4 regions of the Vibrio syngnathi genome follow, and region 3 is predicted to be linked to each of the others. Evidence: predicted binding sites of a transcription regulator. Region 3 holds the regulator's gene; each other region holds the start of a gene.
What was found. The regulator PurR, encoded in region 3, represses purine synthesis genes. The targets are predictions, from matches to a motif close to TNANGNAAACGTTTNCNTNA.
Positions count from the first base shown of each region.

Region 1 (8,235 bases), 910 kb from region 3:
ATGGATAAAAGTTGCTTTCAGAAAGTGATTAACTAGCTAAAAATAATCAACTAGCTAAAAGTGATTCACTAACTATTTGCTACTCACTTTTTGGTAGCGTATTAACTTTTTGAGTATTTTAAGATGTCGATGAAAGATTTACTGCTCTCTTTCAAAGGGAGAATAGGTCGTAAGACTTACTGGATTTGGAATATTTTCTACTACATAGCGATTACTGGTTTTGCTTCTGGTATCTCTGTGTTGTTCCCTGCTTACTCTTACATTCTGCTGCCAGTATTCCTATTGCTGCTCGTGATCCCAGATCTTGCGGTCACCGCTAAGCGCTGGCACGACCGCAATAAGTCGAACTATTGGTTACTGTTGAATGTGCCGCTAGTGCTAGGTCGTTTGGCTTCGCCAATGGCTGCGACTACCACAGAGCCGGTATCACCAATCCATATGGCAGCCACCGTTGCGGCGTTAGTGTGTGGCTTATGGATTTTGATTGAGTGTGGTTTGTTGAAAGGCACAGAAGGTCGTAACGACTATGGCGAAGATCCATGTAAATATTAACAATGAATAGATAAGAGGGAGCATCGCGCTCCCTTTTTTCTTTTTAATACTTTTGCACTTTTAATACATTTTAGGTTCTGCATTCGGCCTAAAAGGAACCACATTTTCCGGTTTAGATTCTTCAAAACTACAGCGACCTTCGAGTGCATCTTGGAATTTACAGAACTGACAACGAAGCTCTTGCATGAGTACGACATTAACATGATGTGGGTTTTTACAGCGACCAACCACCAAATCGATGTGACTTTGCTGAGCGCGTAGCCTGTCTTGCATGGTTTCTGAGGCCGAACAAATCATCTGCTCGCACATTTCGTGTTTGAATTGATTGAATGCTTTAGGATCGCTTTTGGCGAGTTGGACCAGTTCATCAAACGGGGGCAGATTTTGATTTGGCTGTGGCTGTGCCATGATTCCTTCCTTAGCATTAAGCATGTTTCATATACTTTAAGCTTAAGAAAGAAATCTGTACAAATTTTAATCTATCGTCATTTTCTCAACATTGAGACGGAATCGGTGGGTTAGTACTAGCTCTTAGCGCTTGGTATTACGATAAAGGCGTGGGCGTTAAGGTATAAGTACAGCGTCTTTCGCCGGCAATAATGTGTTCAGTGCGGCTTACATGACACTCATTTTTGAGCAGTTCAGTGAAAACATTGAGCTCAGATTGGCATAGGCTAGGGCAACGAGTTGCTGCTTTGCAGATGGGGCAGTGGTTCTCAATTAAGATGTAGTGCTCATCATGTTCTTGAAGTTCAGCCATGTAGCCTTCATCTTCACGAAGTTGGGTGAGTTTTTCAAGCTTACTAATGAGTGAATCACAACCAGACAGTGCAGATTGATACTGCTTAAGTGTGTGTTGTTCACGCTCGGCAGCAACCTTAGCCAACCCTTCTTTACCAAACAGATTTTCTACAGCATCAATTACTTGAATAGTGAGTTCACCGTGTCGGTCTGAAAATTGGCTGTGGCCTTGTTGAGTTAAGGACCAATGGCGAGTCGGACGACCCACTTTTACTTTCACATCATGAAACGCAAGAGTACCGTCATCTTCCAGACTTTGCAGATGTTGCCTTGCACCCATTGTCGTCATGCCAAATTCTTCTGACAGTTGTTTCGCGGTTACCGCGCCTTGACGCTTAATGGTCTGTAAGATTTTGTCGCTTGTTTTCATACTATCTCTGCCTCATGAACTTTACCATTATGAGGCAAGGTATTTATAAAGCAAACCATTTACTATAAGGCTGGTGAAATGCACAGATTATTGATGGCCAATAAAACAAAAGGCTGATACTTGGTATCAGCCTTCGTGCGTTTTGTTGAACCTAGTTTTGGTTTACAGGATGTGACCGATTACTTCTGGGTCTTTACGCTCTAGGTAGTGGATAGATTTGATGCGGCGAATCGTACGACAGCGACCACGGATAAGCAGTGTTTCTGTGGTTGCGATATTGCCTGTGCGAGTGATGCCTTCTAGAAGGTCACCCTTAGTAATACCCGTTGCTGAGAACACAACATTATCGCTGCGTGCCATGTCTTCCATCTTCAGTACGATGCCCGCCGTTACGCCCATTTCTGCACAACGTTCTAGTTCAAGCTCACCGTGCTTGCGGTTCTCTTCTGTATCGCCTTTTACTTCATGACGAGGAAGAAGACGAGCGTGCATGTCACCGTCGAGTGCGCGAATGACCGCCGCAGAAACCACACCTTCAGGTGCGCCGCCGATGCAGTACATTACGTCTACTTCGCTATCTGGCATACACGTTAAGATAGAAGCTGCAACATCACCGTCTGGCACAGCAAATACACGAACGCCCATGGCTTGCATGTCAGCGATGATTTGATCGTGACGAGGCTTAGCCAATGTGGTTACTACTAGAGTATCGAGTGTTTTACCTAGTGCTTTAGCGATGTTTTCTAGGTTTTCTGTTAGTGGCAGCTCTAGGTCAATCACGCCTTTAGCGCCAGGGCCTACTACCAACTTTTCCATGTACATATCAGGCGCTTTAAGGAAGCTGCCTTTTTCGCCTGCAGCTAATACCGCCAATGCATTTGATTGACCCATTGCTGTCATGCGTGTCCCTTCAATTGGGTCAACTGCGATGTCGACAGCGTCGCCGCCCACACCTACGTTTTCGCCGATGTATAGCATAGGTGCATCATCGATTTCACCTTCGCCGATAACGATCTCACCGCTAATTTCGGTTTTGTTTAATAGGCTACGCATTACTTCTACAGCAGCGCCATCTGCAGCGTTTTTATCGCCACGGCCAAGCCACTTGTAACCAGCTAGTGCTGCACCTTCTGTGACACGAGAGAATGACATTGCTAAATCGCGTTTCATGCGGACTCCAAAATTTTCAAAGGGGGAATAGAAATTTCGCGGCAAATTTTATCATATCCCAAAGGAAACGTTTGCCTTTTTGTTTTTTGGAGATTGCTCTCGATCAATTCGCAGTGGAAAACAGTTATTATTCATCAAAATAATCGGTTTGCCGTCGTGGTGGTAATCGTTCACGTCAATATTCGGTAAAAAGCGCTGTTTTTTTCATCGAATGGCGCAAAATATCGAATATATTGAGTGTTTATCCTTGCTCTGCTGAGTAGAATGGGGAAATAAGTGGAGTGAACCTTCACCATCAAACGGATAACTTAAAGGTAGGCCAGAATGTCTTTTGAAGTACTAGAGCAGCTAGAAGCAAAAATTCAAACAGCAGTAGATACAATTGCACTTCTTCAAATGGAAGTGGAAGAGCTTAAAGAAGAGAAACAAGCACTAGCAACAGAAGCTGGTGAGCTTAAAGCAAGCCGTCACGAGCTAGAGCAAAAAACTCAGCAAATGCAGGAAGAGCATTCAGCATGGCAAGATCGCATCCGTAACCTTCTTGGTAAAATGGATGACGTAGAGTAATCGACTCTTCAGATTTAAAAAAACGCCCGCTACTGAGTAGCGGGCGTTTTCGTTTGTGTTCTTATGTTTTGTGTTCTTTGGCTTGTTTTATTATTTGAAGCTGAGTGAGTTACTCGGCCTCTTCTTCTTCAACATCCAGATCGAGTTCTACATCCAAAGGCTCTGCCGAAAGAATAATGCCAGTGTTGTCTGCGTAGAGATAATCTTCCGGTAAGAAGGTCACGCTGCCAAAGTTCACAGGTACATCTAATTCGCCAACACCTTCTTGGCTCGCACCAACAGGGATAGAAGCCAAAGCCTGAATACCAAGGTTCATGTCTTCTAGCTCATCGACTTCACGAACGCAGCCGTAAACCACAATACCTTCCCACTCATTGTCTTCAGCAAGTAGAGCAATCTCAGCATCGATCAGCGCTTTACGCAGTGAGCCGCCACCATCGATTAACAACACACGTCCCAAACCATCTTGCTCTAATACGGAGCGAATTAAAGCGTTGTCTTCAAAACACTTTAATGTCGTGATCTGTCCTGCGAAGGATGCACGTCCACCGAAGTTGCTGAACATTGGCTCCACGACATCGACTTGATCCAAATATATGTCGCACAGTGCTGAAGTGTTGTATTCCATTAGTATACCTTTTGAACAATGAGCTTACTTTGAGTATATCGGTGCTTGATCCCTTTGCAATGATTAGTCTCATTTAACTCAATAGAGTTTGAGCTACGACAACCCCTGCAAACAATAGGTTAGTGACCAGTGAACATTTCACAATCACAGGCATCATTGGCGCGATCTGTGCTGGCTTTTCGGTTTCCCAAACGGCCTTGCCATGCTTGTAAACAATAATAATGCTCAGTAAAAACGGCAGGCTGATCCAGGCCGGTTTTTCTTGAATGAGCAGGTAGATAGCGAAAGAGGCAAGGGCGAGCCCAAGCAGTGCAAAATGATAGTGCTTGGCTTTGCGTTGCCCTAGGCGAACCGCCATGGTGCGCTTACCACATTCGCTGTCGTTTTCGATATCACGCATGTTGTTGATATTGAGCACCGCAACCGCCATCAACCCGCAGCCTAGTGCAGGCAGAAACAGGCTTGGCTCTACATGACCCGTATGTAAGAAGTAAGTACCAGAAACCCCTAACAAACCGAAGAAGATAAATACCGACAAGTCGCCAAGGCCAATATAACCATAAGGTTTATTTCCCACGGTGTAAGCGATGGCAGCCATTATGGCTAATACGCCTAACGCGATGAAAGATAAGATGCTTTCAATCGATGTTAAGGCGTGAAAAATAAGAATCAGCCCTGCGATCATGGTAAATACGATATTGAGGATGATGGCTTGCTTCATGGTTTGCGCAGTCACCGCACCTGATTGCATTGCACGTGTTGGCCCTAGACGGTTTTCGTTGTCTGTGCCTTTTACCGCGTCGCCATAGTCATTGGCTAAGTTCGACAGAATCTGTAATAGAGTGGCGGTTAAAAAAGCCAATAGTGCGATTGATAAAGAAAAGTGACCACCGGCGAACGCTAAACTACTTCCTGTAAGAATAGAGACAAGTGCGAGAGGCAGAGTTTTTGGGCGTGCGGCATCTAGCCAAATCAGTAGAGATTGTTTCATCGTAGGTCTAATTCTTTATAAGTCTTCGTTTCATACTGTGATTTGAGTATACGCCCATTTTTCGGGTAATAAAAAGCCCACTCGAAAGTGGGCCTTGAATTCGCTTATTAGCTGCTATTTCTTTGAGATAGAGCAATAAGTTGGAGTTTGGTGTGCTACAGGATGAAGCGGCTTAGGTCTTCGTCTTCTACGAGCTCGCCAAGCTTAGATATTACGTAAGCTTCATCAATCACCAATTTGCTGCCTGCTCGGTCTGTTGCGTCGAATGAAATCTCATCCATTAGGCGCTCCATGACTGTGTGCAGACGACGCGCACCGATGTTTTCTGTGGTTTCGTTGACACGCCATGCTGCATCAGCAATTTGGTTGATGCCATCTTCAGTGAACTCAATGCCGACATCTTCTGTTTTCATCAGGGCAATGTACTGTTCAGTCAGTGATGCCTTTGGCTCAGTAAGAATACGTTTGAAGTCGTGTGCTGATAGCGCTTCAAGTTCGACACGGATTGGCAGACGACCTTGCAGTTCAGGGATCAGATCTGACGGCTTAGCTACTTGGAATGCACCTGAAGTGATAAACAAGATGTGGTCAGTTTTAACCATACCGTGCTTAGTTGATACTGTGCTGCCTTCGATAAGAGGAAGCAGGTCACGTTGAACACCTTCACGAGATACGTCTGGACCTGAGCTGTCGCCACGCTTACAGATTTTGTCGATCTCATCGATGAATACGATACCGTTGTTTTCAGCGTTGAAGATCGCGCTCTCTTTTAGCTCTTCCTGGTTCACAAGCTTCGCTGCTTCTTCTTCCGTCAGTGCTTTGAATGCGTCTTTGATTTTCATCTTACGCTTTTTCTTGGTGTCGCCCGCTAGATTTTGGAACATGCCTTGCAGCTGGTTGGTCATCTCTTCCATGCCCGGAGGTGACATGATTTCAACGCCCATTTGCGGCGCGGCTACATCAACTTCGATCTCTTTGTCGTCTAGCTTACCTTCACGCAGTTTCTTACGGAAAATCTGACGAGTGTTTGAAGAAGTTGTGTCTTCCGTTGATTGCTCGTTCTGACCCCAAGCATCACGTGCTGGTGGTAGAAGGGCATCAAGAATGCGTTCTTCAGCTTGCTCTTCAGCGCGGTATTGTACTTTTTCCATCGCTTGCTGGTGCGTCATCTTGATCGCAACGTCCGTTAGGTCACGGATGATGGTTTCAACTTCTTTACCCACGTAGCCAACTTCGGTGAACTTAGTCGCTTCTACTTTGATGAAAGGCGCGTTTGCTAGTTTCGCTAGACGGCGAGCAATTTCAGTTTTACCCACACCCGTAGGGCCAATCATCAGGATGTTTTTTGGTGATACTTCAACACGCAGGCTTTCTTCAAGCTGCATACGACGCCAGCGGTTACGCAGTGCAATAGCCACTGAGCGCTTAGCGTTGTCTTGGCCGATAATGTGGCGATTGAGTTCGTGAACAATTTCGCGAGGAGTCATCTCAGACATGGTTTTTCCTTAATTCTTTAATCACTGTTGAATACAACGTTATTGATGGAAGCGGTCGTTACTCGGGCTTTGGCAGCTCAACGGTGCTTTCTAGTTCTTCAATAGTGTGGTGATGGTTGGTGAATACACAGATATCGCCCGCAATGTTCAGCGACTTTTCTGCGATTTCACGCGCATCTAAATCTGTATTTTCTAATAGTGCAGTAGCTGCTGCTTGAGCGAAGTTACCGCCCGAACCGATAGCAATCAGGTCGTTCTCTGGTTGAACTACGTCACCGTTACCTGTGATGATTAGAGAAGCGGTCTCATCTGCTACTGCCAACAGTGCTTCTAACTTACGTAGAGCACGGTCACTACGCCAATCCTTCGCCAGCTCAACGGCAGCTTTGGTTAGGTGGCCTTGGTGCATTTGCAGCTTGCTTTCAAATTTTTCGAATAGCGTGAAAGCATCTGCGGTACCGCCAGCAAAACCTGCCAGTACTTTGTTGTTGTATAGGCGACGTACTTTACGGGCATTGCCCTTCATTACAGTATTGCCTAGAGATACTTGTCCATCACCCGCGATGACGACTTTATTATTACGACGTACAGATACAATGGTAGTCACGAGTAGGGCCTCTTAATATTTCTTATCTTTGGGTATAAAAAGTATATGAGGATGGTGCTCGGATAATTCAAGGAAGGTCGAGTGATGTCGCGCAACTTATCGGCGGAAGTTGTAAGGAAATTTGGCAAAAGGGTGCGGATAAAAGAAAACCTCCACAATGGGAGGCTTTCGGTGTTTGGCTTTTCTGCTTCTGCTTCTGCTTCTGCTTCTGCTTCTGCTTCTGCGGCAAATCTATAACTACTGGGTGTCTTTCCAAATAGCACAAGGTTCGATTTTCGCTCGTTGCAGCTTATGGCGATCTCGCTCTGCATCTCGCTTCAATTTGTATGGTCCTAGAACCACACGATACCAGCTACTGCCATCCTTTTTACGGATTGAGCTTGAGATACCTTGGAAGGCAATATCCAACTTACGTGCTTCAGCTTGGCTTGAGGTTTTGTACGCGCCACATTGCATGATGTAAGGGATCTTCGAGATCTGTTGCTCTTTGGCTTTTACTTCAATCTCGCGGCTTGGCAAGGTTTCAACGTAGTCCCACTTCTCCTCTGGAGGCGGCGGAATGACTTTTGTTGGTTTCGGCTTAGGCTTTGGTTTAGTTACCACTGGAGTCGGTGCTGGCGGCTCAGGGTCATTACTCAATAGGTAAAGTCCGTAACCAAAACCACCGGCGAGGAGGATCGCCAAAAGACCACTACGCCATGGTTTACGGCGAGGGGTTTGTTTTTTGGTCGGTTTTTTCGTGCCACGACCGCGCTTTACATAATCTCTATTAGCCACAAGACAATTCAATAGTTGCTGATTCTGCCCTCATGGTAATCCAGATTGAGTGAGGATAATAGTGCAGAAATGGAAGCGACACATCAAAATGTGCCGCAGAGTTATAAGGGTATTTATGAGAACTACATTCGAGGTGGCGCAGTACTGCCTCGAACGACTAATTTAGCTTCAAGCAGGCGTGACCCTGCTTGTACATCGTTGCCTTTCAGTACGTCGAGCATCATCAGCATCGCTTGGCGTCCAATCTCATAACGAGGCTGAGAAATAGTCGTTAGC
Region 1 covers NZ_CP017916.1:233,255-241,489, forward strand. Annotated here, with positions in the region: gene K08M4_RS01090 (5-carboxymethyl-2-hydroxymuconate Delta-isomerase) at 1-36, shown strand, start outside; gene K08M4_RS01095 (DUF805 domain-containing protein) at 124-552, shown strand; gene K08M4_RS01100 (DUF3135 domain-containing protein) at 613-960, opposite strand; gene K08M4_RS01105 (helix-turn-helix transcriptional regulator) at 1,097-1,723, opposite strand; gene glpX (class II fructose-bisphosphatase) at 1,886-2,893, opposite strand; gene zapB (cell division protein ZapB) at 3,218-3,460, shown strand; gene rraA (ribonuclease E activity regulator RraA) at 3,570-4,088, opposite strand; gene K08M4_RS01125 (1,4-dihydroxy-2-naphthoate polyprenyltransferase) at 4,162-5,079, opposite strand; gene hslU (ATP-dependent protease ATPase subunit HslU) at 5,235-6,575, opposite strand; gene hslV (ATP-dependent protease subunit HslV) at 6,634-7,182, opposite strand; gene K08M4_RS01140 (SPOR domain-containing protein) at 7,420-7,959, opposite strand; gene cytR (DNA-binding transcriptional regulator CytR) at 8,082-8,235, opposite strand, start outside.
Region 1: the regulator PurR is predicted to act here: its motif matches at 2,953-2,972, upstream of glpX (class II fructose-bisphosphatase).

Region 2 (8,235 bases), 430 kb from region 3:
GTGGTTTGAACATATTGCTTGCACCGGCTTACGGTCTAACAGTTGCAGCTGATTACTTGGTATTCAACTCACTAGAGTTCTGGACTGGCAGCAACCCACTAACAGGTGCACCGCATATATTTGATACTAAGATTGATACTTACCTTGATATAAACCATCAGCTTGATAAGTCACTTACTGAAGCACCAGTGGGTCCTATTACGAGTGCTGATATGATTGAGAAAGGTCAAATGCAGCAGATCGACGAAAACACGATCCAAATGGACATCACTTACCAGTCTGGTGAGCGTGCGACATTGATCGGAGTTCGTGATGGTGAGATGGTGACATACTTCATCGACGGCGAAGTAGTGGCACAAACTTCAATTGATGAGTTAGAAAGCTACGCGGCTTCACGCGCTTAATTGTTTATTTAGTCACAAATACATAGCTACAAAGATTGGATACAAAAACAGGTACTCATTGAGTACCTGTTCTATTTTGTGTCTATAAACGGTGTTTACTGAAAAGTGCTATTTAGTGAAGAGCCCTATTTATTGGAAACACCATTTATTGAACATATATAGCTTATCGAATTATGCTTTTTCTGGGATAGCTGCAAGCAGTGCAACCATTTGATTCCAGAATAGCTCAACCGTATCGATCTTCACTTTCTCATCAGGAGAGTGAGGGAACTTGATGGTTGGGCCGAAAGAAACCATATCCATGTTCGGGTAAGGTTCTTTGAATAGGCCACATTCAAGACCAGCGTGGATAACCATGATGTTTGGTTTGTGACCGTAGATACCTTCGTACATGTCGCGGAAGATGTGCATGATCTCTGAATCAGCGTCTGGCTTCCAACCTGGGTAAGCACCAGAGAACGCGATGTTAGCGCCTGCTAGTTCAGCAACAGAGTGCAGCATGCTTTCTACTTGGCTACGACCTGAATCGATCAAAGAGCGGATCAGGCAAAGCACTGTGATTGAGTTTTCTTCTGTTGTGATAACACCTACGTTTAGAGACGTTTCAACAACACCTTCAATCTCGTCACTCATACGAATCACGCCGTTTGGACATGCGTTAAGTGCCGCGATAAAGCGAGCTTGGTCTGCTGACGCCAGTGCGCCCATTTCTACAGAAGCTTCTTCATTGAAAGTCACGATGCTGTCTTCTACTTTGCCTAGCTCTGTTGAAAGCAACTCTGTGTAGTAGTTGTATAGCGAAGCCAGTTTCTCTTGGTTTTCAGCAGGAACAGCAACCGTTACGAAACCTTCACGAGGAATAGCGTTACGCAGGCTACCACCTTTGAATTCGACGATGCGAAGGTCTAGCTCTTTTGCGTGACCCGCTAGGAAGCGAGCAAGCAGTTTGTTTGCGTTTGCACGACCTGTGTGGATGTCACAACCAGAGTGACCGCCTTTTAGGCCTTTTAGCGTTAGCTTGCGTGTTACGAAGTCAGCTGGAATCGCGTTACGTGCAATTTCAAATGTCATTGCGCCGTCAATACCGCCAGCACAACCCATGTACACTTCGCCTTCTTGCTCTGAATCGGTGTTAAGAAGGATATCACCTTCTAACCAACCAGCTTCAAGACCGAAGGCACCAGTCATGCCTGCTTCTTCATCTACTGTTAGTAGAACTTCGATAGGGCCGTGTTGGATTTCGTTTGAAGCAAGAACCGCTAGGCAAGAAGCCATGCCCATGCCGTTATCAGCGCCAAGCGTTGTGCCTTTCGCTGTAACCCACTCACCATCAATGTATGGTTGGATTGGATCTTTAGCGAAGTCATGAACTGTGTCTTCGTTCTTTTGTGGAACCATATCGATGTGAGCTTGTAGCACGACACCTTTTTTGTTTTCCATACCCGGCGTTGCTGGCTTTTTGATGAATACGTTGCCCGTTGGGTCGCGACGTACATCTAGGCCTTGCTCTGTTGCCCACGCAATAATGTATTGAGCAAGCTCCTCTTCATGTTTCGAAGGGTGCGGGATTGAACAAATTTTATCGAAAAACTGCCAAATAGGGGCAGGGGACAATTTACTGATCTCAGAATGGAATTCAGACACGGATGACTCCTTTTTTATTTGATAACCATATATTTAGGATTTCTATAGGTAAAAACTTAGAATAAAAATCTAAAATATGGGTCTGTTTTGATGGCAACAGCATACCACTTGAGCGTTTTGACGAGTAGCGGTTATAAACCTCAAATACCTCAAACTTTGAAAGCGATCTTGTCCACCTGATCATAATTAAGAGACTTGATGCTTATAAATGGCGCAGGCAAACGTTTGTTTAATTCTATTCTGTAATTTAATTACAGGAATAAGTTTTCAAAATAACCATAATTGGCCAAAAGTGTGACACATAGCAAAAAATACTTGTAATCTTTTTTCTTTAGGGTATATTAATAACCAACTTCTGATATGAAGAGTAAATGCTCAAAGGATGAGTCCGTTTTATCGCCTCCAAGGAACCGAGAAATCAAATTCGTTTTTTATTGATTTATTAAGGTGATAGTTATGAAAGGTTTACCATCTGCAATGTTCTGGCTTAACAGCTCTGTTTACACTAGCAACTTTGCATACCCTACTAGCTTTGGTTACTAATACCGTAAGCATGTAACTCGAACAGTTTTGTTCACCCCTATATATTGGAATTCTTTTACAGCCCTTTTGGTTGACAGATTCTACCGCCACTCAGTTTTGAGTGGCGTTTTTTTTGCCTGCTACTTTTCTAAACCGCTTATCACTTATCACTCATCATTTTCCTGCTGTTCTGCATGGTTGTTTTTTAAACGCCGAAATATCAATTTGCGCCTTATTACTGATTCTGTTGAAAAATACGTAACTATTGTGAGTTTGAATTCAGAATTTATAAGCTAGATTCTCAATGAAAATAGCCGAGGGTAGAAAAAACAACCAACTAATTACATTGGATGTTTTGCTTTTAATTGCTTGTTTTTAAGGGCTATTTTCCATTAATGCTTTGGTTTTTAATTGCTTCGTTTAATACGGCATTCTGATAAATATCGATTAGAGCCTTAATTCTATCTGGAATTTGTTATTTGATAACTTTATAATCCACAGCCAATCGATTACGCAACCGTTTACTCTTTACCCTTATAGGATTCGATAATGTTCGAAAAGCTATTCAAACTCAGTGAAAATGGCACCAATGTGCGCACTGAAATCATCGCAGGTCTAACAACCTTCCTAACAATGGCTTACATCATTTTTGTAAACCCAATGATTCTAGCTGATGCTGGTATGGACCATGGCGCTGTATTTGTAGCAACCTGTTTAGCAGCTGCTATTGGCTGTTTTATCATGGGCTTTGTTGCTAACTACCCAATTGCTCAAGCTCCAGGCATGGGTTTGAATGCATTCTTTACCTACGCTGTTGTAATGGGGATGGGTTATACGTGGCAAGTTGCTCTGGCAGCGGTTTTCGTATCGGGCGTGATCTTCATCTTCTTAAGCATCTTTAAGATCCGTGAATGGATTATCAACTCGATCCCTATGTCTCTGCGTGTTGGTATCTCAGCGGGTATCGGTCTTTTCCTAGCGTTTATTGCTCTTAGCAATGCTGGCATCGTTGTTTCTAACCCTGCGACTAAGGTTTCACTTGGCGATATCACTGCGATTGCGCCAATGTTAGGTGCGCTTGGTTTCTTCCTGACTATTGCTCTTGTTCACCGCGGTGTGAAAGGTGCGGTAATGATTGCGATTCTAGCCATCACGGCTATCGGCATTGCAATTGGTGACGTTCAATACGGCGGCATCATGTCTACTCCACCAAGCCTAGCGCCAACGTTCATGCAGCTTGATTTCTCTGCTGTATTTGAAATTGGTATGATTTCAGTGGTATTCGCATTCTTGTTCGTCGATTTGTTCGATACAGCGGGCACTCTGGTTGGTGTTGCAACGAAAGCAAACCTAATCAAAGAAGACGGTAAACTGCCTCGTCTGAACAAGGCACTGCTTGCTGACTCAACAGCAACATCAATTGGTGCACTGCTAGGTACATCAAATACAACCTCTTACGTTGAGAGTGTTGCGGGTGTCGCTGAAGGCGGCCGTACCGGTCTAACAGCGGTTGTTGTTGGTATCTTGTTCCTACTGGCTCTTTTCTTCTCACCGCTTGCCGGTATGATTCCAGCCTACGCAACATCAGGTGCGTTGTTCTATGTAGCAATTTTGATGATGTCTGGCCTAGTTGGTATTGATTGGCGTGATCTTACGGAAGCAGCCCCAGTCGTGGTAACATGTCTGCTTATGCCGTTGACATACTCTATCGCTGAGGGTATATCACTAGGCTTCATCGCTTACGCTGCAATTAAGCTGCTAAGTGGTAAAGGTCGCGACGTTTCACCTGCTGTGTGGGTAATGTCGGCTATCTTTATTCTTAAATATACTTTCGCTTAATCGTCTAGATTTCTGCTTAATCGCTGAAGAGGCTATGTTTGAAATAGCCTCTAATAACATGACAAAATTATTAGGTTTTATACTATGAGCAACAAATTCGTTATCACTTGGGACAATATGCAGACTTACTGCCGTCAACTTGCTGAAAAGCAAATGCCAGCAGAGCAGTGGAAAGGCATCTGGGCAGTGAGCCGTGGTGGTTTGGTTCCTGGTGCAATCTTGGCTCGTGAGCTAGGTATTCGTCACGTAGATACGATTTGTATTTCTAGCTACGACCACGATCACCAACGTGATATGACAGTCGTTAAAGCACCTGAAGGTGACGGCGAAGGTTTCCTAATCGTTGAAGACCTTGTTGATAGTGGTGACACTGCACGCAAGCTTCGCGAAATGTACCCTAAAGCGAAACTTATCGCTGTATGTGCAAAACCATCTGGCGCAGATTTGTTAGACGAATACATCGTTGATATCGCTCAAGACACATGGATTGAGCAACCTTGGGATACTAGCCTAAGCTTCGTTGAGCCGGTAAATCGCAAGTCAAAATAAGTGTAAACTTAGTTTTTTGAGAAATGACCCTTTATAGGGTCATTTTTTTTTATATGATTAGTAACAACCATTTCTTATTAAGTATCCCAATGTCTGAATCAGAAGAAACGAGCTCGAACCTTTCGGAAACCTTGTTTGTAAAGCACAAGCAGGCCAAAGAGACCTCAATGCTTACGCGTTACATGCCAAGTTCAGAAGAACTGTTGGATAAAAAACGTGAAGAGCAGAACTCATCTTGGTATCGAAACCTAAGACGTCTTCAGTGGGTATGGCAAGGCGTAAACCCGATAGAGCAAGAAGCGGTATTGGCACGCATCGCCTCATCCGATAATTCTCGTACCACCGATGAGTGGTTAGATACCGTGATGGGCTACCGCAGTGGTAACTGGGCATACGAATGGACCAAGCTGGGTATGCAGCATCAGAATCGTTCTAATGAGAAGAAGGGTGAAGAGATGGCTGAAGAGCTGTTTTCAGCCTCTTTGTGTTTCAGTATTGCGGGTTACCCACACCTAAAGAATGACAACCTTGCTGCTCAGGCGCAGGTATTAGCGAACGCGGCGTATTCTGAAGCGATCAAACACACCAAATTGATCGTCAAACAAATCGAAGTGCCGTATCAAAACAAGAAGATCAAAGCGAATTTGCATCTAACCAAAACAGACAAACCACAACCGGTTGTGATTGTCAGCGCGGGTCTAGATAGCTTGCAAACCGATATGTGGCGCTTGTTTAGGGATTATTTAGCACCAAAGAACATTGCCATGCTAACGGTAGACATGCCATCGATAGGGCACAGTGCACATTGGCCGTTAACAGAAGACTCATCTTGTCTTCACCAAGCTGTTCTGAATGAGCTGCCTAACATCCCATGGGTCGATCACCACAAGGTTGGCTTGTTTGGCTTCCGCTTTGGTGGCAATGCGATGGTGAGATTATCTTTCCTAGAGCAACATAAGCTTAAAGCGTGTATCTCTTTAGGCGCGCCAATTCACGATATCTTTGTTCATGCCGACAAACTGAAACAGATGCCGAAAATGCATTTAGATGTGTTGGCTTCGCGTCTTGGTAAAGGGGCGGTGGATATCAACAGCCTTTCTGGGCAATTGATGGCGTGGTCACTCAAGGTACAAGGTTTGCTGTCAAACAGTAAAACCAGTGTTCCGATCTTGGCATTGGCCTTAGAGGGCGACCCTGTATCACCTCCAATGGATAATCAACTGGTTGCTATTTACAGTGATTACGGCAAAGCGAAGAAAATCAAAGCTAAGTCAATTACACAAGGTTATGAGCAATCCCTCGAATTGGCGATAAAATGGCTTGAGGATGAATTATTTAGATGACATTTCTCCTAAATTAGTTAAGCATGAAAAGTGTACAAAGTAAGTACCTGATACTCAGAGATAATTTATAAAATCCAATTGCGTAGTTTCTACGTATAACAGTCTGAGTAGCGTCATTCTTAACATTGAAATGGAGATTCAATATGTCAGAAGTGACACAACAACCTACGCATTATCGCTTGTTAAATGTTTTAAAAGCTATTGGCCCTTACTTAAGAGAGCCGCAATCAGAAGAAGGCCACTATATTTTTGATTGCTTGTCTGTGTGTGTGAACGATAAAAAATCACCAGAAGAACGTGAGTTTTGGGGCTGGTGGTTGGAGTTGGACAAGTCGGAAGAAGGATTTTCGGCGAAATACAACACGGGTAAATACAACATCGATGGTAACTGGGATCCTTTGCCATTACCTAAAAAGGCGGTCGCTGAGGTCTCTCGAACTCAAGAAGCCTTTCACCAAAAGCTGGTTGATGAACTTCAAAAGAAATTTGAAATCGGCGTTCAGTTAGACGAAGAGTCTGTCGAATTCGTCTGATTTTAAAGGTTACTCTTCTATATAAAGCAAAAAGGTGCGATTTCGCACCTTTTCTACTTGTGAATTCCCCTTTTGATTGCTAAAACATCACCTCTTATTTGTTTTATCCATAAAAGACTTCATGACAACAAATCATCAAAGCGGGACAACAGCACAGCGTAAAACTGTCGTTGTTAAACTGGGTACCAGTGTCTTAACTGGTGGAACATTGGCATTAGACCGCGCTCATATGGTTGAGCTGGTTCGTCAATGTGCTGAATTAAAAAAACAAGGCCACTCTGTGGTTATGGTTTCGTCTGGCGCAATTGCAGCCGGACGTGAGCACCTTGGTTACCCCGCACTTCCCAACTCGATGGCAAGCAAACAATTGCTTGCGGCAGTTGGGCAAAGTCAGTTGATTCAAGTTTGGGAGTCTTTGTTTGCTATCTATGGCCTTAAAATTGGCCAGATGCTACTGACTCGTGCTGATCTCGATGATCGCGAGCGTTTTCTGAATGCTCGTGACACGATCAACGCACTCGTTGAACACGATATAATTCCGGTAGTAAACGAAAACGACGCAGTAGCCACCAACGAAATTAAAGTGGGCGACAACGATAACTTGTCGGCACTGGTTGGTATTTTATGCGGCGCTGATAAGCTTTTGCTATTAACCGACCAAAAAGGCCTGTTTACCGCTGACCCTCGCAAAGATCCAAACGCTGAACTCATCAAAGAAGTGAAAACCATTGATGACACATTGCGTAAGATCGCAGGCGGAAGTGGTACTACGTTAGGTACCGGCGGCATGGCGACAAAACTGCAGGCAGCTGATATTGCTCGTCGTGCGGGTATTGAAGTGATCATTGCAGCGGGCAGTGCTGAAAATGTGGTGTTTGATTCATTGAGTGACAACCCACAAGGCACGCGTTTCTTGCCTTTAGCTGAAGCGCTTGAAAACCGTAAACGTTGGATTCTAGCGGGCCCTGCTTCTGCCGGTGACATCGTGGTTGATGATGGTGCCGTTAATGCTGTGAACACTAAAGGCAGCAGCTTGTTGGCGAAAGGGGTTATTCGAGTTCAAGGCGAATTTTCTCGTGGTGAAGTTACCCAAGTCACAGACAGCAAAGGCAAAGTAGTCGCGCGTGGTATCGCCAGTTACTCAAGCCAAGACCTAGCAAAAATTGCAGGCAAGCACAGTAAAGATATTGGCGACATTCTTGGATACGATTATGGGTCAGAAGTCATTCATCGTGACGACCTAGTTGTGATTCAAGAGTAGTTCGTGATGATAAGGCGATGCACTACGAATATACATAATCGTAAATCGCCTTGTTACATCCAAAGACAGACAGAATTTAGGGAGAGTTAAACGTGGATTTAACTAACATGGGTATCGCAGCAAAAGACGCTGCGTTTCAC
Region 2 covers NZ_CP017916.1:716,211-724,445, forward strand. Annotated here, with positions in the region: gene K08M4_RS03450 (DUF3332 family protein) at 1-404, shown strand, start outside; gene K08M4_RS03455 (aminoacyl-histidine dipeptidase) at 576-2,048, opposite strand; gene vcdP (small protein VcdP) at 2,505-2,591, shown strand; gene K08M4_RS03460 (NCS2 family permease) at 3,120-4,409, shown strand; gene gpt (xanthine phosphoribosyltransferase) at 4,494-4,958, shown strand; gene frsA (esterase FrsA) at 5,048-6,301, shown strand; gene crl (sigma factor-binding protein Crl) at 6,445-6,834, shown strand; gene proB (glutamate 5-kinase) at 6,911-8,095, shown strand; gene K08M4_RS03485 (glutamate-5-semialdehyde dehydrogenase) at 8,188-8,235, shown strand, end outside.
Region 2: the regulator PurR is predicted to act here: its motif matches at 3,080-3,099, upstream of K08M4_RS03460 (NCS2 family permease).

Region 3 (8,235 bases):
TGGCACTTGCAAAGGACACCAGTAGTAAACTGTTCCAGAAACCAAACAGCGCAGCGCCTAACAGCGTAACAACGGCAGCGCCAGGAATTGAGAAAGCCGTAATCATGACATAAGCGACAAAGTAGATAGCGGCAGCGGCAATGAAATTGCTCTCGATGTAGTCATTCAAAACAGCTTGTTGGGCTTTCGCATTTTCAAGCGTTAAGTACTGGCCGAAATTGACGCCTAACAAGACGATGGTTATGACCAACACAATACCCAATATCATTTTTTTACTCATTGATACTTCCTCTAAATTTTCAATGCATACCATTAGTTTTTCAATGTATACCATTAGTATAGATAGACAGGCAAAGCATAGAATAACTTTCACCAGATATAAAAAAAGCCGCAAAAATGCGGCTTAATTATCTAGATAGTTTGCACTGACAATGTTAATTGACGTGATTGATAAGCTCTTCACGACGTTGCTGCGGTATAACAGACCAATGTGTACCATTGATCGCGCCTTCTAGCGCCCATAACAGTTCAATACTGACAGAAGACGCATGCGATTCTTTGATGGCGTTAAATGCGTTTACAGAGCCAGATTCATATAAACGTTCTACAGAATCGATCCCTGCCTTTTTCAACATCCGCTCGGTGGCGAGTCGAAGGTTAGGCAGATCTTTGAGTCGAGTTGGTTTAGCAGAAGATTGTTCAGCTTTCTCTTCTTTAGCAAAACCTAGAGACGTAGTCGCAAGCTGCAAGATTTTCTCTTGGTCTTGCCATAAGCCTTCAGGTAAAGCGAAATATTTAGTAACGACAGGAAAACCACGTTTTTTGTAGACGTATGGTTGAAATCCTTGTTGTTCGAATTGTTGCGTTGTGCATTTGTCAGATCGTATATGCAACTGGTCATTCACAACCAGGGCAAACATTGTGTCATCAGCAAAAAGCCCGAATCCACCAAACATTGAGCGTGACTTAATTTTTCCTAGGGGCTCAAATAATTTCATTGAGTCCTTTAGTATCGGTTTATCCATGTTATTTATCTCGGTGTATTTGAACTACGCCACCAAATAAGCAGGTCCGAGAGATTAGCAAAATGTTGCAATTAAATTGTCAATAGGCTGTAAATTACTAAAGTATTAGCAGTTACTGCATTTTGCCATCGGTAACCCCGCTACCATACCAACGAGTGGTTTAGGCCGGAAGCTTTGCGTCCCACTTTTTCAAGTGGTTTGCCCTGTGCGTGACTGGGTTATTAGAATAAAGTTTTTGTTGAATTAGGCTCACACTTCTTACTTGAAAATGTGATATTGCTTCAATTAATGATCTTCGAATTATGCATGCAAGTGCATTTTGTTTGTTGAGAAAAAAAACGCACCTAAAGGTGCGCTTGATTAAACTAAACTCATTACATCAATTAATTTAACGTTTTAACTGTACTTCGTTCAACAATTTCAGGGTGCATTTCGAAGACGCGTTTTTCGTGGTCTTTGTCTTTTATACGCTCTAGTAGTATTTCGAATGCATTTTTACCAACACGGCGCTTAGGTTGGTGAACCGTCGTTAACGGTGGAGAGAAGTATTCAGCCAATTCTATGTTGTCGTAACCGATCACTGAGATATCTTCAGGAATACGAATGCCTTTTTCTTGCAATCGGCTCATCAGTCCTAATGCCATCGTGTCGTTAAAACAGAATACAGCGGTAGGGCGATCTTCCATCTCAATGATTTGGTCAGCAGCAATCACAGCTGTGTCACATTCAAAGTTGCCTTCGATGATCATATTTTCATCGGCAGTAATCTTCGCTTCGTTGAGTGCGCGTTTGTAACCCGCGATGCGTTCAACACATGCCGCTTTGTCTAAGTGGCCACTTAAACAAGCAATCTTGGAGTGACCGTGCTCAATGAGGTACTTGGTCGCTAGGTAACCACCTTCCTCAGAGTTGTCGATGATCTTATCTGCTTGAGAACTCTCAGGGCCCCAATCCATAATTACTTTAGGGATGTCAGCGTGACGGTCTAACATGCCTCTCAGTTCTTCAGTTAGGTCAGAACACATAACTAAGATGCCATCTACACGTTTCTCTGCAAGCATTCGAATGTAGTCACGTTGCTTCTCATAGATACCGCCCGTATTACACAGGATCAAAGTGTAACCTTGACGGTAGCAGTAGCTTTCAACACCATCGATAACTTCAGAGAAGAATAGGTTAGTTGATTGAGTAACTAGCATGCCGATAGTGCGGGTTGTATTGCACTTCAAACTACGAGCAACGGCACTTGGTGCATAGTTCAGTTCGTCTACGGCTTTATTTACTTTTTCTTGCGTCGCTTCTGCAACAAAGCGAGTTTTGTTGATTACGTGAGAAACGGTTGTTGTTGATACGCCTGCTAAGCGAGCGACATCTTTTATAGTGGCCATGGTTTTATCCTATTAGAAGCTACTTTCCCAAAGTACGGAATGAAGTAGCCGTTAAGCTACCTAACTAAGAGCTTAAATTTGTAGGGCTCTTTGGGTACTAAAGTGCTAAAAAACAAAAAACCGCTATTGAGCGGCTTGTCTTAACACCGAAATGCTCAAAACTATAATAAGCATAGCATTTCGTGAATGTTTCATATTTTATCGTTTGCGGTCACAATTTTAGACTGACTAGAAATTACTCGCAATAAAATTCACCCGGAAATCCGGGTGAATTGTCACATTCTTCTGAATTTATTTAACGAGTCATCCAATAAGCTTATTCACCAGCGAGGTATTGGGTGTCCAATTTGCAGAATGCAAGTAGCAGAGATGAGACTGAAGCGTAGAAACCGAATTCGTCAACGTCATGACATTTAACGTTGAACTTTGGTACCCAAGTAAGAAGTTGTTGTTCGATAAATTGCTGTTGAACAGCGAAGGATTTCTCTAGTTCTTCTTCAAGTTCAGTTTCGTTCGAACGAATGATGAGATTACCTAGGAAATCGAGTTCGATAGCAATGTGGTCAGCTGGCTCTTTCAGGTCTTGGTTAACCACCAAGTTGTGTTTAGCCATGATCTCTTCCATATCTTTTGCTGGCTTATCGTTCAAAAGGCCAGTCTGGCCGATATACATAGAAGCGTAAGGAAGTGCGCCATGTTTATCAGTCTTTAAGAATAAGTCACAGAAGTCAGCAGACAATTCTAATTGAGCATCTTCACGTGTTTGTAGACGGTTTAGCGCATCCACTAAGCTATCAATTGCCGGCTTTAGTGTTTCATTTTCGCCTAAACCAGTTAGGAAAGAACGAATTTCAACAGAGTGGTAGTGATCGAGTTCTTCTTGAGTGAGCTCTTTAGCGAACAAGCTTGATAGCCACCAGTATATTTCTGCTCGTTGTTCGTTGAATGCTTTCGTATCTTTCATTTCTTAGATCCTGATTTAGTCTTGTGGTGTGTGTATACCTAGCATCGTCGAGTGATTTGGGTATAGGCACACCAAGGCTGAATAACAAGGTTATTTGCGAAACGCAAAGTTACTCGTTAGTAGTAATGCCTATATTGAATTGCGATGGGCGACAAATAGCAAGGTTTAAGATTGTCTTGTATCAAAAAAAAATCATGTTTCTGGCTTTTATCTTCTGTAGTACTAGAATTGTTACGAGTTATGAATAGAATGGTCAATGAAACTATTAAATAAGAAAAGTGGTGTAGATGAGCTATCACGTATTAGTCGTAGAAGATGATGTGGTAACCCGCAGTAAACTGGTTGGATATTTCCAGAATGAAGGTTACACAGTGAGCGAAGCTGAAAGCGGTGCTCAAATGAGAAAAATGTTAGAAGAAAATAACGTTGACCTCATTATGTTAGACATCAACTTGCCAGGCGAAGATGGATTGATGCTAACTCGCGAATTACGCAGTCAATCAGACATTGGCATAATTTTAGTTACTGGACGCACGGATAGCATTGACAAGATCGTTGGCCTTGAAATGGGCGCTGATGATTACGTTACTAAACCTTTCGAACTTCGCGAGTTGTTGGTTCGAGTTAAAAACCTCTTGTGGCGCATTTCGGCGGCTCGTAAGACAGCAGCGGTTGCGGTAGAAGAAGCAGGAGACGAATCTGTGGTTCGTTTTGGTGAGTGGACGTTTGATATACCTCGCCGTGCATTAAGTAAGAATAACGAGCCGGTGAAATTGACCAAAGCGGAATATGAACTGTTGGTTGCGCTCTCTTCTTACCCTAACCAAGTTTTAAGTCGTGAACGTATCTTGAATATGATCAGCCATCGAGTGGACGCGCCGAATGACCGCACTATTGACGTGTTAATCCGTCGTATGCGTGCAAAAATGGAGTTTGACCCTAAAAACCCACAAATTTTTGTGACAGTTCACGGTGAAGGTTACATGTTTGCTGGTGACTAATTTCCCGTGGAAAGCTGGTTTCAGTAACGATACTTGAACGTAAAAAAAACCGAGACATCAATGATGCCTCGGTTTTTTTGTTACTGAACTTTTTAATTGTTTATCATCGGAGTACTGCTCTCGACAGGGTCATTACTTGTGTCTAGCCAATCTCGCAAGCTTTGCCAAACTAATCCCATCGTCTCATGCCAATAGCGCTCAGTCTGCTCGAGATAGATAGCCTTAGGCATGTACTTATTCCATGGTTCAACGATCCCTTCTTGTGCAAGGTAGTTGGTTGGAGCTGGTAATGGTTTCATGCCAGCGGCATTGAATTCATTAAGTGCGCGAGTCATATGGCTAGCTGATGTCACGAGCACCATTTTCTTATTCTTAACGAATGCAGCGGCTTGGCGAGCTTCTTCCCATGTATCTTTCGCGGTCTCAAGTAGAATGATGTCGGGTTTTGCCACGCCGAGTGCTAGCGCTACTTTAGCCATCATTTTTGCGTTGCTCACCTCAGTGCCTGCGCCATAACCAGACAAAATGAGTTTAGCTCCAGGGTAAAGACGTAAGATACGAATCCCTTCACTTAAGCGCATCAGACCGGTGCGGCTAAGTTCTGATGTTGGCGGGATTTGGTCATCAACAACGTGACCACTTCCAAGAACCATAATGTAATCGACGGTATCATCGATAGGTAAAAAAGCGGTGTGTTGCCTTTCCATTGGCATTAAAAGTTGACTAGAAACAGGCTGGAAAGCGATTAGGAAAATACCACAGAGGGCTGAGAGGGTAATTAGGCAACCTGTCTTCCGTTTTGCAGTAAACATCACTAGGGCTAAACCCAGAAAAGCGAGAATTAACATTGCTGGCAGTGGCATCAGTAACGAAGACACTACTTTTTTCAGCTCAAACATATCCGAATAGTCCGAAAAAACATCACTTAGTAGTAAAAAGAGACATCGCCTCTTTATTCCTGAAATTCCTGTGACAGAATAGCAGGCACGATAGGACATAATAACTCAAGTAGCCGTGACTGAAGACCGTAATTTCGACGATATTGCCCACAAATTTGCAAAAAACATATACGGCTCTGACAAAGGAGAGATCCGTCAGTGCATCGTATGGGAAGATTTAGAACAAGCTTTGAGCAAATTTGAGCAATCCGCTTCGCCGTTGCATGTGCTTGATGCCGGAGGTGGGCTTGCTCAAATGTCGCAAAAAATTGCGACACTAGGCCACAACGTTTCTCTGTGCGACCTCTCTTCTGAAATGTTGAAGCTAGCGGAAGAAAGCATCGCAGAAGCAGGTTTACTCGAGCAGTATCGTTTTATCCATTCTCCGGTACAAAAAGTGGCAGAGCATCTCGAAGAGAAAGTCGATTTTGTGATGTTTCATGCCGTAATGGAATGGTTAGCAGACCCTAAACAGGCGCTTGATTTGTTGTTGGAACAAGTAAAACCCGGTGGCATCGCCTCGATAATGTTTTACAACCACCATGGTTTAGTCCTGAAAAATGTGATTTGTGGCAACATTCCTCATGTATTGAATGGGATGCCACATCGAAAAAGGTTTAAGCTGCAACCACAAAAAGGCTTGAGGCCTGAAGAGGTTTATCAATGGATAGAAGACGCTGGTTTAGATATCTGTGGTAAATCAGGCATTCGCTCTTTCAGTGACTACATAGGTAATATGGAGTTCATGGGCGATTACCAGTTCGAAGATGTATTGGAACTAGAGAAACAGCTATGTCGCCAAGAGCCATACCTGTCACTAGGCCGTTATATTCACGTTTGGGCTCAAAAACCTGCGCAATAGCAGTGGTGAATGTGGTAAAAGAAGCCACAACATGCGCTATGCAATCGTAACAAGCCCGCGTCATAAAGAAATAGGCGTCATATCTAATACGTTCGATATGACGAAGAACAGTAACAGGAACCACAATGAGTGAAATGACTCAAACTGCCGAAGAGCAGCCAATTGATGAGTTGGTGGGCTGGGTCAAGCAGCATGATTTTTCATTAAACTTGCCACCAGAGCGCTTAGCATTTTTGATTGCTATCGCAGTACTAAGCAATGAAAGGTTCGATGAAGAGTTGGGCGAAGGTGAACTGCACGATGCATTTACCATTGTCACTCGACTGTTTGAAGATACTGGCGAAGCGTCTGCGTTTCGTGCCAACAATGCCATCAATGAGCTAGTTAAACAGAAGTTGATCAGCCGCTTTACCAGTGAAATCACCGATGGTGCGAGCATCTACCGCTTATCACCGTTGGCCGTTGGTATCTCTGATTATTACTTACGTCACCGTCAGTTCTCTAAATTAAAACTGTCTATTCAGCTTTCTATGGTTGCCGATGAGATGGCAAAAGCCATTGAAGCTGCGCAGAAGGGCGGAACTCCGGGGCATTGGAAAAAGAACGTTTACGGCGTGCTCAAATATTCAGTTGGTGAAATTTTCGATCAGATTGATCTTAACCAACGTGTTATGGATGAGCAGCAACAAACCGTTAAGCAGCAAATTGCCGACCTATTAAATAAGGACTGGCGAGAAGCGATCAATAACTGTGAGTCTTTGCTATCGGAAACCTCAGCCACGCTAAAAGAATTGCAAGACACCTTGCAAGCGGCTGGTGACGAACTGCAAACACAGATTCTCGATATTCAAGAAATTGTTTACGGTGACGATGAACTCGAGTTCGTTGGCGAAACCCTGTTCGGTTTGCAAATGAAGCTTGACCGAATCACCAGTTGGGGTCAGCAAGCAATCGACTTGTGGATCGGCTACGACCGCCACGTTCACAAATTTATCCGTACCGCTATCGATATGGATAAAAACCGTGCCTTTAGCCAACGCTTGCGTCAGTCAGTCACTGACTACTTTGATGCGCCATGGTTATTGACCTATGCAGACGCAGAAAAACTTACGGATCTTCGTGATGAAGCACTTGTGCTCCGTGATGACGAAGTGATGGGGCAAGCGCCAATCGACGTAGAATACGAAGAATTTGAGCAAGTGAACGATCTACTTTCAGAACGAATCGCAGATATGTTGAAAGCTCACAAACAGCAAGGCGCGCCAATTGATCTTGGCCTTGTGCTACGCGATTACCTCGCAGCACACCCTCGCACACACCATTTTGATTTAGCCAGAATTGTTGTCGACCAAGCCGTGCGCTTAGGTTACTCAGAGTCTGACTATCAGGCTATTCAGCCGGATTGGCAGGCAATCAACGATTTCGGTGCAAAGGTACAAGCAAATGTCATTAACAAGTACTGATGATTACATGCCAGAGAAACTGGTAAAAGCGATAGCGAACCCATTGTTTCCTGCGCTAGATAGCATGTTGCGTTCAGGCAAGCATGTTTCAACGGAAGACCTCGATAACCATGCGTTGCTTTCTGATTTTGAAGTTGAGCTTCAGCATTTTTATCAACGCTACAATACGGAACTGGTAAAAGCGCCTGAAGGTTTCTTCTATCTGCGCCCGCGTTCTACGTCTTTAATTGGCCGTAGTGTTTTGTCTGAGCTCGACATGCTAGTTGGCAAAGTATTGTGTTTCTTATACCTAAGCCCAGAGCGTTTGGCTCATGAAGGCATATTCAGCAATCAAGAGTTGTTTGATGAACTGATGTCGTTAGCGGATGAGAAAAAACTCATGAAGCTAGCAACCAACCGTGCGTCTGGTTCTGACTTAGATAAAGAAAAGCTGTTTGAAAAAGTACGTACTTCTTTACGCCGTTTGCGTCGTATCGGCATGCTGATCGTGATTGGTGAAACAGGTAAATTCCGTATCAGCGAAGCGGTGTTCCGTTTTGGTGCGGACGTTCGTGTTGGCGATGATATGAAAGAAGCACAATTACGTCTTATTCG
Region 3 covers NZ_CP017916.1:1,141,607-1,149,841, forward strand. Annotated here, with positions in the region: gene K08M4_RS05430 (TVP38/TMEM64 family protein) at 1-280, opposite strand, end outside; gene K08M4_RS05435 (TfoX/Sxy family DNA transformation protein) at 435-1,025, opposite strand; cyclic di-GMP riboswitch class I at 1,153-1,238, opposite strand; gene purR (HTH-type transcriptional repressor PurR) at 1,409-2,413, opposite strand; gene torD (molecular chaperone TorD) at 2,730-3,377, opposite strand; gene torR (two-component system response regulator TorR) at 3,665-4,378, shown strand; gene elyC (envelope biogenesis factor ElyC) at 4,471-5,277, opposite strand; gene cmoM (tRNA uridine 5-oxyacetic acid(34) methyltransferase CmoM) at 5,393-6,178, shown strand; gene mukF (chromosome partition protein MukF) at 6,304-7,641, shown strand; gene mukE (chromosome partition protein MukE) at 7,622-8,235, shown strand, end outside.

Region 4 (8,235 bases), 1.3 Mb from region 3:
CGCGTAATGCATTTAATAAGCGATGACTTCAAGTAAGTCATCGCTCTTTCTCTTATTTATAGCTTTTTCTTTTAGTTATAACGGCTATTCGACCATGATTCACATGGTGATTTTTATTTTATATTTTCTGGTAAGTGAGTGTTAGAGATGGCGATGACTGAACATGATGAAAGCTGGTGGAAAACCGCAACCATCTATCAAATCTACCCAAAGAGCTTTTGTGACAGTGGCAGTAAAGGTACTGGCGATATCAAAGGGATCATTTCGAAACTGGATTACCTCAAAAACTTGAGCGTGGATGCGATTTGGCTAACCCCGGTTTACGCATCTCCTATGATCGATAATGGCTACGATATTTCAGACTACTACGCGATTAATCCTCAATTCGGCACTATGGAAGACTTCGACTTATTGCTGTCTGAAGCGCACCAACGTGGCATTCGCATCGTGATGGATATCGTGGTAAACCACACTTCGACAGAGCATGCATGGTTTCAATCTGCTTTGGGCGACAAAAACAGCCCGTACCGCGATTATTACATCTGGAAAGATCCAGTAGGTGGCCAAGCACCAACGAACTGGCAGTCTAAGTTCGGTGGTAATGCATGGGAATTAGATGAGGCGACTGGACAATACTTCCTACACTTATTCGCCAAAGAACAAGCTGACCTCAACTGGGAGAATCCGGTTGTACGTGAAGAAGTGAAAGATGTTATTAGCTTCTGGGCTGAGAAGGGTGTCGATGGTTTCCGTTTAGATGTAATCAACCTGATTTCAAAGCAGCAAGATTTCCCGAATGATGATATTGGTGATGGTCGGCGTTTCTATACCGATGGCCCACGTGTGCACGAATATTTAAAAGAGATCAGCGAAGCGGTATTCCAGAAATACGGTAGCGTGACCGTCGGCGAGATGTCTTCAACGACACTAGAGCATTGTCAGCAGTATTCAAACGTTGATAACAGCGAGCTATCGATGGTGTTTAACTTCCACCACCTTAAGGTTGATTACACCAATGGTGAGAAGTGGACCAATGCACCATTTGATTTCTTACAGCTCAAGTCGATCTTCAATCATTGGCAAACCGGTTTGAACGGCAAAGGGTGGGGCGCACTGTTTTGGTGTAACCATGACCAACCAAGAGTCGTGAGCCGCTTAGGTAACGATCAAAAATATCGTGTTGAGTCGGCTAAAATGTTGGCTGCTTCTGTGCACATGATGCAAGGCACACCGTATATCTATCAAGGTGAAGAGATTGGCATGACCAACCCTGGTTATACTGAAATTAGCCAGTATCGTGATGTCGAGAGTACTAATATGTACGACATCATGGTTAACCGTGATGGTGTGGCTCATCAAGATATGATGGCGATCTTAGCGCAGAAATCTCGTGATAACTCTCGTACGCCAATGCAATGGGACGGTGAAACTTACGCAGGATTTTCACGAGCTCAGCCATGGCTTGATGTTGCGAATAACTACACTGAGATCAACGCAGAGCAAGCTCTGGAAGATAGAGACTCTGTTTTCTATTTCTACAAGAGTTTGATTGAGTTGCGTAAAGAAGTGCCAGTGATTACCCATGGTCGTTATCAAGATTTGCTGCCTGAGCACCCGTCGGTATTTGCGTATTCTCGCGAGAGTGAAAGCCAGACTTTGGTTTGTATTAACAACTATTATGGTAAAGAGGCTGAATGCGTTTTACCTGAACGTTTTGAGATGGCGAAGGCTAAGAGCTTGTTGTCTAATTATCAAGTAAGCGAGAGTTTAGTGGCGTCTCATCACCAAGTGCTGCGACCTTATGAGACGCGTATTCTCTTGATTGAAGATTAGCCTTGTTGCTATTTCAATAAACCTTATTCACAGTTCCCCCTAAAGATTTAGGTTTCAACAAAGGCTTTGGAGTGCCCCCAAAGCCTTTTTGTTTTAGTGATGTCTTGGTCATCGTGTTTTTGCTGGCATAGTTGAGAAGCTAAAGCAGCAGATATTAGCAACACAGAACAGGTAATAAGCGCTAAGACGCGTAATTCACCGAGTAACGAGTTGGCTTGTGATTCATTGCAAGCACTATATTTAGTACCGCAGTACCCAATACAGAAACGGCAATTACCCAAGGTGATACGAAGAAGCAAGACGCAAACAGAATACAAGCATCAATGCACATCTGAGTTTTTCCTACTGAGATACCGTAGCGGTCTTGGATAAACAAACACAGTACGTTGAAGCCACCCAAGCTCGAGCGATGACGGAATAGGATAAGCATACCTAAGCCCATTAACAGGCCACCAGCAACAGCACAGTAGATCTCGTTATGAACTTCTAGCGAGATCACTAAGTATAAATGATCAGCAAATACCGAGACTAAAGCGCCAGCAATTGCACTGCTAATGGCAAAGCTACGACCAAATCGTTTCCAAGCTAATAAATAGAATGGACAGTTGGCAACAAAGTACAAAATACCAAAGGTTACAGGTAAGAATTGACTCAAAAGCAGAGCCAAGCCAGTAGTACCACCGGTAAGCAGATTTGCTGACTGTAAAAAGAAGACGCCTAACGCCACTAAAAACGTGCCAGTAAGAATGGCTACCCAATCTTCTTTACGTGAGTGTTTTTCCATCGTTTTTATAATTACCTAACCAATAAAGGCGTGCATAGTAGAGAAAAACCTTAGCTTTCGGTAGCTTGAGGTGCAAAATTAAGGTAAACCTATGTAATCTGCGTTTTACAGGGTGTAAAGCGTAAAATTGACAGTAAGCGTCATCTTTGGTTGGATAAGCTCAATAACCATGATGAATCTTATTTGTGATTATGAAAAAACTGCATGATAAAATTGCAATTAGCTCTTTATGACCTAGATCAAATTATGTAGAATGCGTCACATCAAAACGGTGACGGAAACGTTTGCTTTCGGTCATTGTGTGGTTTTTTTGAAACTTTCAGTACAATCTGAGTCAGGAGATACAGATGCTTAAGCGTGACATGAACATTGCTGATTACGATGCGGACCTATTCGCAGCTATCCAAGAAGAAACTCTTCGTCAGGAAGAGCACATCGAACTTATCGCTTCAGAAAACTACACAAGCCCACGTGTAATGGAAGCTCAAGGTTCTCAACTTACAAACAAATACGCTGAAGGCTACCCTGGTAAGCGTTACTACGGTGGTTGTGAGTTCGTAGATAAAGTTGAAACTCTAGCAATCGAACGTGCATGTGAACTGTTTGGCGCTCAATACGCGAACGTACAACCTCACTCAGGTTCTCAAGCAAACAACGCTGTATACATGGCACTACTGAATGCTGGCGATACTGTTCTAGGTATGAGCCTAGCGCACGGTGGTCACCTAACTCACGGTTCTCCGGTAAACTTCTCTGGTAAGCTTTACAACATTATCCCTTACGGTATCGATGAAGCAGGTCAAATCGATTACGAAGAGATGGAAGCGCTAGCTATCGAGCACAAACCTAAGATGATCATCGGTGGTTTCTCAGCTTACTCTCAAGTTTGTGATTGGGCGCGCATGCGTGAAATCGCTGACAAAGTAGGTGCTTACTTCTTCGTAGATATGGCGCACGTTGCGGGTCTAATCGCTGCAGGTGTTTACCCTAACCCAGTTCCACACGCTCACGTTGTTACAACAACAACGCACAAAACGCTTGCTGGTCCTCGTGGTGGTCTTATCCTTTCTAACGAAGGCGAAGATCTTTACAAGAAGCTGAACTCAGCAGTATTCCCAGGCGGTCAAGGTGGCCCTCTAATGCACGTTATCGCTGGTAAAGCAGTAGCGTTCAAAGAAGCTCTAGAACCAGAGTTCAAAGAATACCAAGCTCGCGTAGTGGCTAACGCAAAAGCAATGGTTGCTGAATTCTTAGCACGCGGTTACAACATCGTTTCAGGTTCTACAGAGAACCACCTGTTCCTAGTTGATCTAATCGACAAAGACATCACAGGTAAAGAAGCAGATGCAGCACTAGGTTCAGCTAACATCACAGTTAACAAGAACTCAGTACCAAACGATCCACGTAGCCCGTTCGTTACTTCTGGTATCCGTATCGGTTCTCCTTCTATCACTCGTCGCGGTTTCTCAGAAGCAGACGCGAAAGAGCTAGCAGGTTGGATGTGTGACATCCTAGATAACATGGGTGATGAGTCTGTTATCGAAGCAACTAAAGCGAAAGTGTTAGAAATCTGTAAGCGTCTACCTGTTTACGCTTAATTTTTCTGCGTAGTAATTTGAACTTCGTTGTCGAGCATGCTCACTTACATCCGTAAGCTCCGCGTGCTCTCCTAGAATTTCAAACGACTACTTTGAAAATTGATTTAAAAGGTCCCTTTTGGGACCTTTTTTGTATCTGTAGGCATGAGAGTTAGGTTATACCAATCCGGAAAATTAACTGATCAGGTTTATCCAATCCCTTCTGCTCATTTTTGTGACACGATCTTTGCACTCAAGAAATTCATTCCAAGCGCGACAAACCTTGGAAACAATGTCGTTATAATCCGTGAAACTTTGATTCGCTAGATAATGTTGTCGCAACCAACTCCAAACTTGCTCTATAGGGTTAAGCTCTGGCGAGTAGGGAGGAAGCTTAATAGTACTGACGTTATTAAATTCTCTCGCAATATCATCGGTATGCCAGCCTGCACCATCCATTATAACGACAGCATGACGTCCTTTTTCTGTAGCCTTAGATATCTGCTCTAAGTGATTTGTCATTATGTCCTTGTTAACCCAAGGAACCACTATGGCTTCGCCAATTCCTCTTTCAGGGCATACCGAACCAAACAAATAAGCGTATTCAAATTGCTGTTGTTTTACCACGCGAGGCCTCGTTCCACGAGTCGCCCAAAGACGTGTCGTTGTGTTCTGCTGACCAAACCTAGCTTCATCTTGAAACCAGACATCAACACTCTCTAGCCCGATATGGCCGGGGATCTTAAGGATCGTTTCTATTTTGAATTTTTTTAAAATCGTCTTGGATTTGCTGTGATTGTTTAGGGTGTTTGGAGCGAGAAGTTATCCAAGAGAAGCCCATGTGGTCGAGGAGATAATAGATAGAATTAGGGTGGTAGTATTTATCAAAGTTTTTCACGATGTAATCATGTATATCGCTCCCGACAAGGCGCCCGCCTGAAGGGGACTCTGCTTCTTTCTTAATGAATGCACTGAGTTGTTTTCGTTGTTCTGCATTGAGGTATGCAGGTCTGCCTGTGCGAGGTTTTTCTTGAAGCCCTTCCAATCCTTCTTCAAGAAATACTTGAACCCATTTGTTTACACTAGTTCGACTGACTTTAAGGTATTTGGCAATTTGAGTGCGCGAGTGACCTTCTTTGAAGTGGGCTAGTGCTAGCAAGCGAACCTTCATTTGAATGGTTTTTTGTTGGCTTGCTAGCTTTTTAAAATCAGTATTATTAAGGCTATCCATGACGATTTTCTGTAAGAGTTCGACGGCCTTAATTAGATCACATTTTTACTTTAATTGGTATTATCTACAGATACAGAAAGGCAGGTACTAAAAAGGGTTGATGCTTTCACATCAACCCTTTTGTACTTTATCGCTTTCTTGTGTCGCTTCTACTTTTTGATGCTAAGTAGGGTGCCTGACTTACATTTGAAAGAGTAGTAGTGACGGCTTTCGTTGAATTTACCTAAACCTTCGCCATCACAATAGTCGATGTTGATATCGCGCATAATTTCTAGCGTATCTTCACTGTTTAAGGCAAATTTAGAGCCGTCAGAGCAGACGATACGTACTCTTTCATCATGGCTTACAGAGTAGATATCGACTTCAGTATTACACAGCTCAAAAGAGGCTTCACGGAAGTTGTCTTGCTGAGTATTTGAAGCGCAACCTGCGGTAAATACGGCTGCGATAACGGCTAAAAGTCCGAGTCTTTTCATTGTTAGTCCTTCGATATCATCGAATTTGGTGATGAGTTTTATATGTTGTTTGGAGTAGCCTATACAACAACACGCTTTGATTCAAGGCGCGTTGACTGACTCTAGGATATAAAAGTATAGGTGCAAACAGATAATTTCTAATAAGTTTATTGGTCTTGGCCTATTACGTACCTCAAACAAAAAAGACCAACACAGAGGTTGGTCTTTAAAATTAAGTGTGTTCTAAATGACTATCGAAACTGTTTGGCTTCCGGAAGGAATTCAAAACCAGCAGACGCAAGTTTTGCGGTCAATACAGCTTTGTCGATTTCATAGAAATTGACGACTCGATCTAAATCACCGCCGAAGTCGTCACGCAGCTTCATGTTGACGATGCTCATCAACATCACAGGATCCATCTTTTCAAAGTTCGCGAGGTTCATGTTAGTCCTCGAAATCTGAGATCAGTAGGTTCGCTGCGGCAAATGCAGCGCGCTCTCTTGCTTCTTTAGGAAAAGACTCATCTGCAGCAAGGTCGTTCAAGGTTTTTACCGCGCAGGTAATCGCTTTAGGGATATAGCCTTGGTCGCCACTGCCAATTTGAGAATACAGTTCACGCACCAAATCACAACAATCGTATACTTTCATTTTTATACCTAACCAAATGATAACTGCTCTCAATATACACATAGAGATAAGCAAAAACAAAGTGGATCTGACTAAGTTCAGAGTTAGTTTGTTCTTGCTCAATATCTCATTCTGTTGATGCTCAATGTATCACTTTGCTAGCTTGTTACTTAGTTTGATATTACTGCTTAGCGAGATATTTACGGATTAGCCTGATAATTACCGCTTAACCAGAGATTTGCTGTTCAAGTTGATAAGTAACTTCATCAGCAAGGTTGAGTTGCTTAGCTAACTCTTTGAGGTAAGCCTTCTCCATGAAGTTTTGCTCATCCGCTACAATCAAAGACGCTAGATAGATCTCACTCGCTTGTTGAGGTGAGGTCGCGAGCTGAGCAATTTCACTTGGATCGAGCGGTTTGTGCAGTTCTTCAGACACTAATTTGGTCAGTTGATAATCAGCGCCCATATTTTCGACCGCTTGCTCGATCTTTGCCATCTCCTCTTCATCGACATGACCATCGGCTTTGGATGCTGCAATCATCGATCTTAAGATCAGCAAGCTATGGTTTGAGTCGTTCTCATCAAATTGAGCTTGTTCGGCATTCGGTGTTTGGCCTTGTTTCGATTGGTAATCGTTGTAGACCTTATAAGCGAGTGCACCAAGTGCCGCTGCGCCACCAATGCCTGCTGCTTTTTTTCCCATTTTTTTGGTTTTCTTAGAGCCCATTAATGCACCTAAGAGCCCGCCGCCAACGGCGCCTGCACCGAAGGCTCCGAGCGTGCTTTTGTTGATATTCTTACCATTGCCGCCTTGAGTTAGGCCACTTAAACTTGAAGACCCTTGTGAAAGTTTCTGAGTGCCTTGTTTAACGAGATCTGATTTAAGTGCTTGGTTCAGTAAGCTTTTGATATCCATCGATAGCTCCATGTAAATGTGTCAAAGAGTAGTTAAAACCAATATACGGATTTAAAGATGAACAGGGGATTAACTTACGTTATTTACTCTACTGATAAAATAGAAGGGAGTTTGAAGGGAGACTGTAGGTACAAAAAAGGCCACCTGATGGCAGCCTTTCAATGTTTATCTAGCGAGTAACCGGATTACTAAGCTAGTTGAGCCTTAAGGTGCTCGATAACCGTATCCATAGCGATAACTTCTTTATCACCAGTACGACGGTTTTTGTATTCGAAGTTGCCTTCATCCATGCTGCGATCGCCGATAACGATAGTGTGAGGGATACCCACTAGCTCGATATCTTTAAACATTACACCAGGGCGCTCTTTACGGTCATCAAATAGTACTTCGATTCCCATAGCCGTTAATTCAGCGTATAGCTTTTCAGCGGCTTCTTTAACGCGCTCAGATTTGTGCATGTTCATTGGTACGATAGCAACTTGGAACGGTGCTAGTGCGTCTGGCCAAGTGATACCGAATTTATCGTGGTTTTGCTCGATAGCCGATGCAACAACACGTGAAACACCGATACCGTAACAACCCATTTCTAGGATTACGCTCTTACCATCAGGACCAAGCACGTTACAGTTCATTGCTTTCGAGTAAGTGTTACCTAGCTGGAAGATGTGACCAACTTCGATACCGCGCTTAAGTTGGATTGTACCTTGACCACATGGGCTTAGGTCGCCTTCAACTACGTTACGTAGGTCTTCAATTTGAGCAAGTTCAACATCACGACCCCAGTTAATACCGAAGTAGTGCTTACCGTCTAC
Region 4 covers NZ_CP017916.1:2,479,017-2,487,251, reverse strand. Annotated here, with positions in the region: gene treB (PTS trehalose transporter subunit IIBC) at 1-7, shown strand, start outside; gene treC (alpha,alpha-phosphotrehalase) at 148-1,833, shown strand; gene K08M4_RS11350 (YitT family protein) at 2,015-2,617, opposite strand; gene glyA (serine hydroxymethyltransferase) at 2,965-4,215, shown strand; one part of gene K08M4_RS21985 (IS630 family transposase) at 4,390-4,965, opposite strand; one part of gene K08M4_RS21985 (IS630 family transposase) at 4,967-5,425, opposite strand; gene K08M4_RS11330 (hypothetical protein) at 5,575-5,901, opposite strand; gene K08M4_RS11325 (DUF4250 domain-containing protein) at 6,132-6,323, opposite strand; gene K08M4_RS11320 (YaeP family protein) at 6,325-6,528, opposite strand; gene K08M4_RS11315 (tellurite resistance TerB family protein) at 6,734-7,423, opposite strand; gene K08M4_RS11310 (proline--tRNA ligase) at 7,612-8,235, opposite strand, start outside.
Region 4: the regulator PurR is predicted to act here: its motif matches at 2,890-2,909, upstream of glyA (serine hydroxymethyltransferase).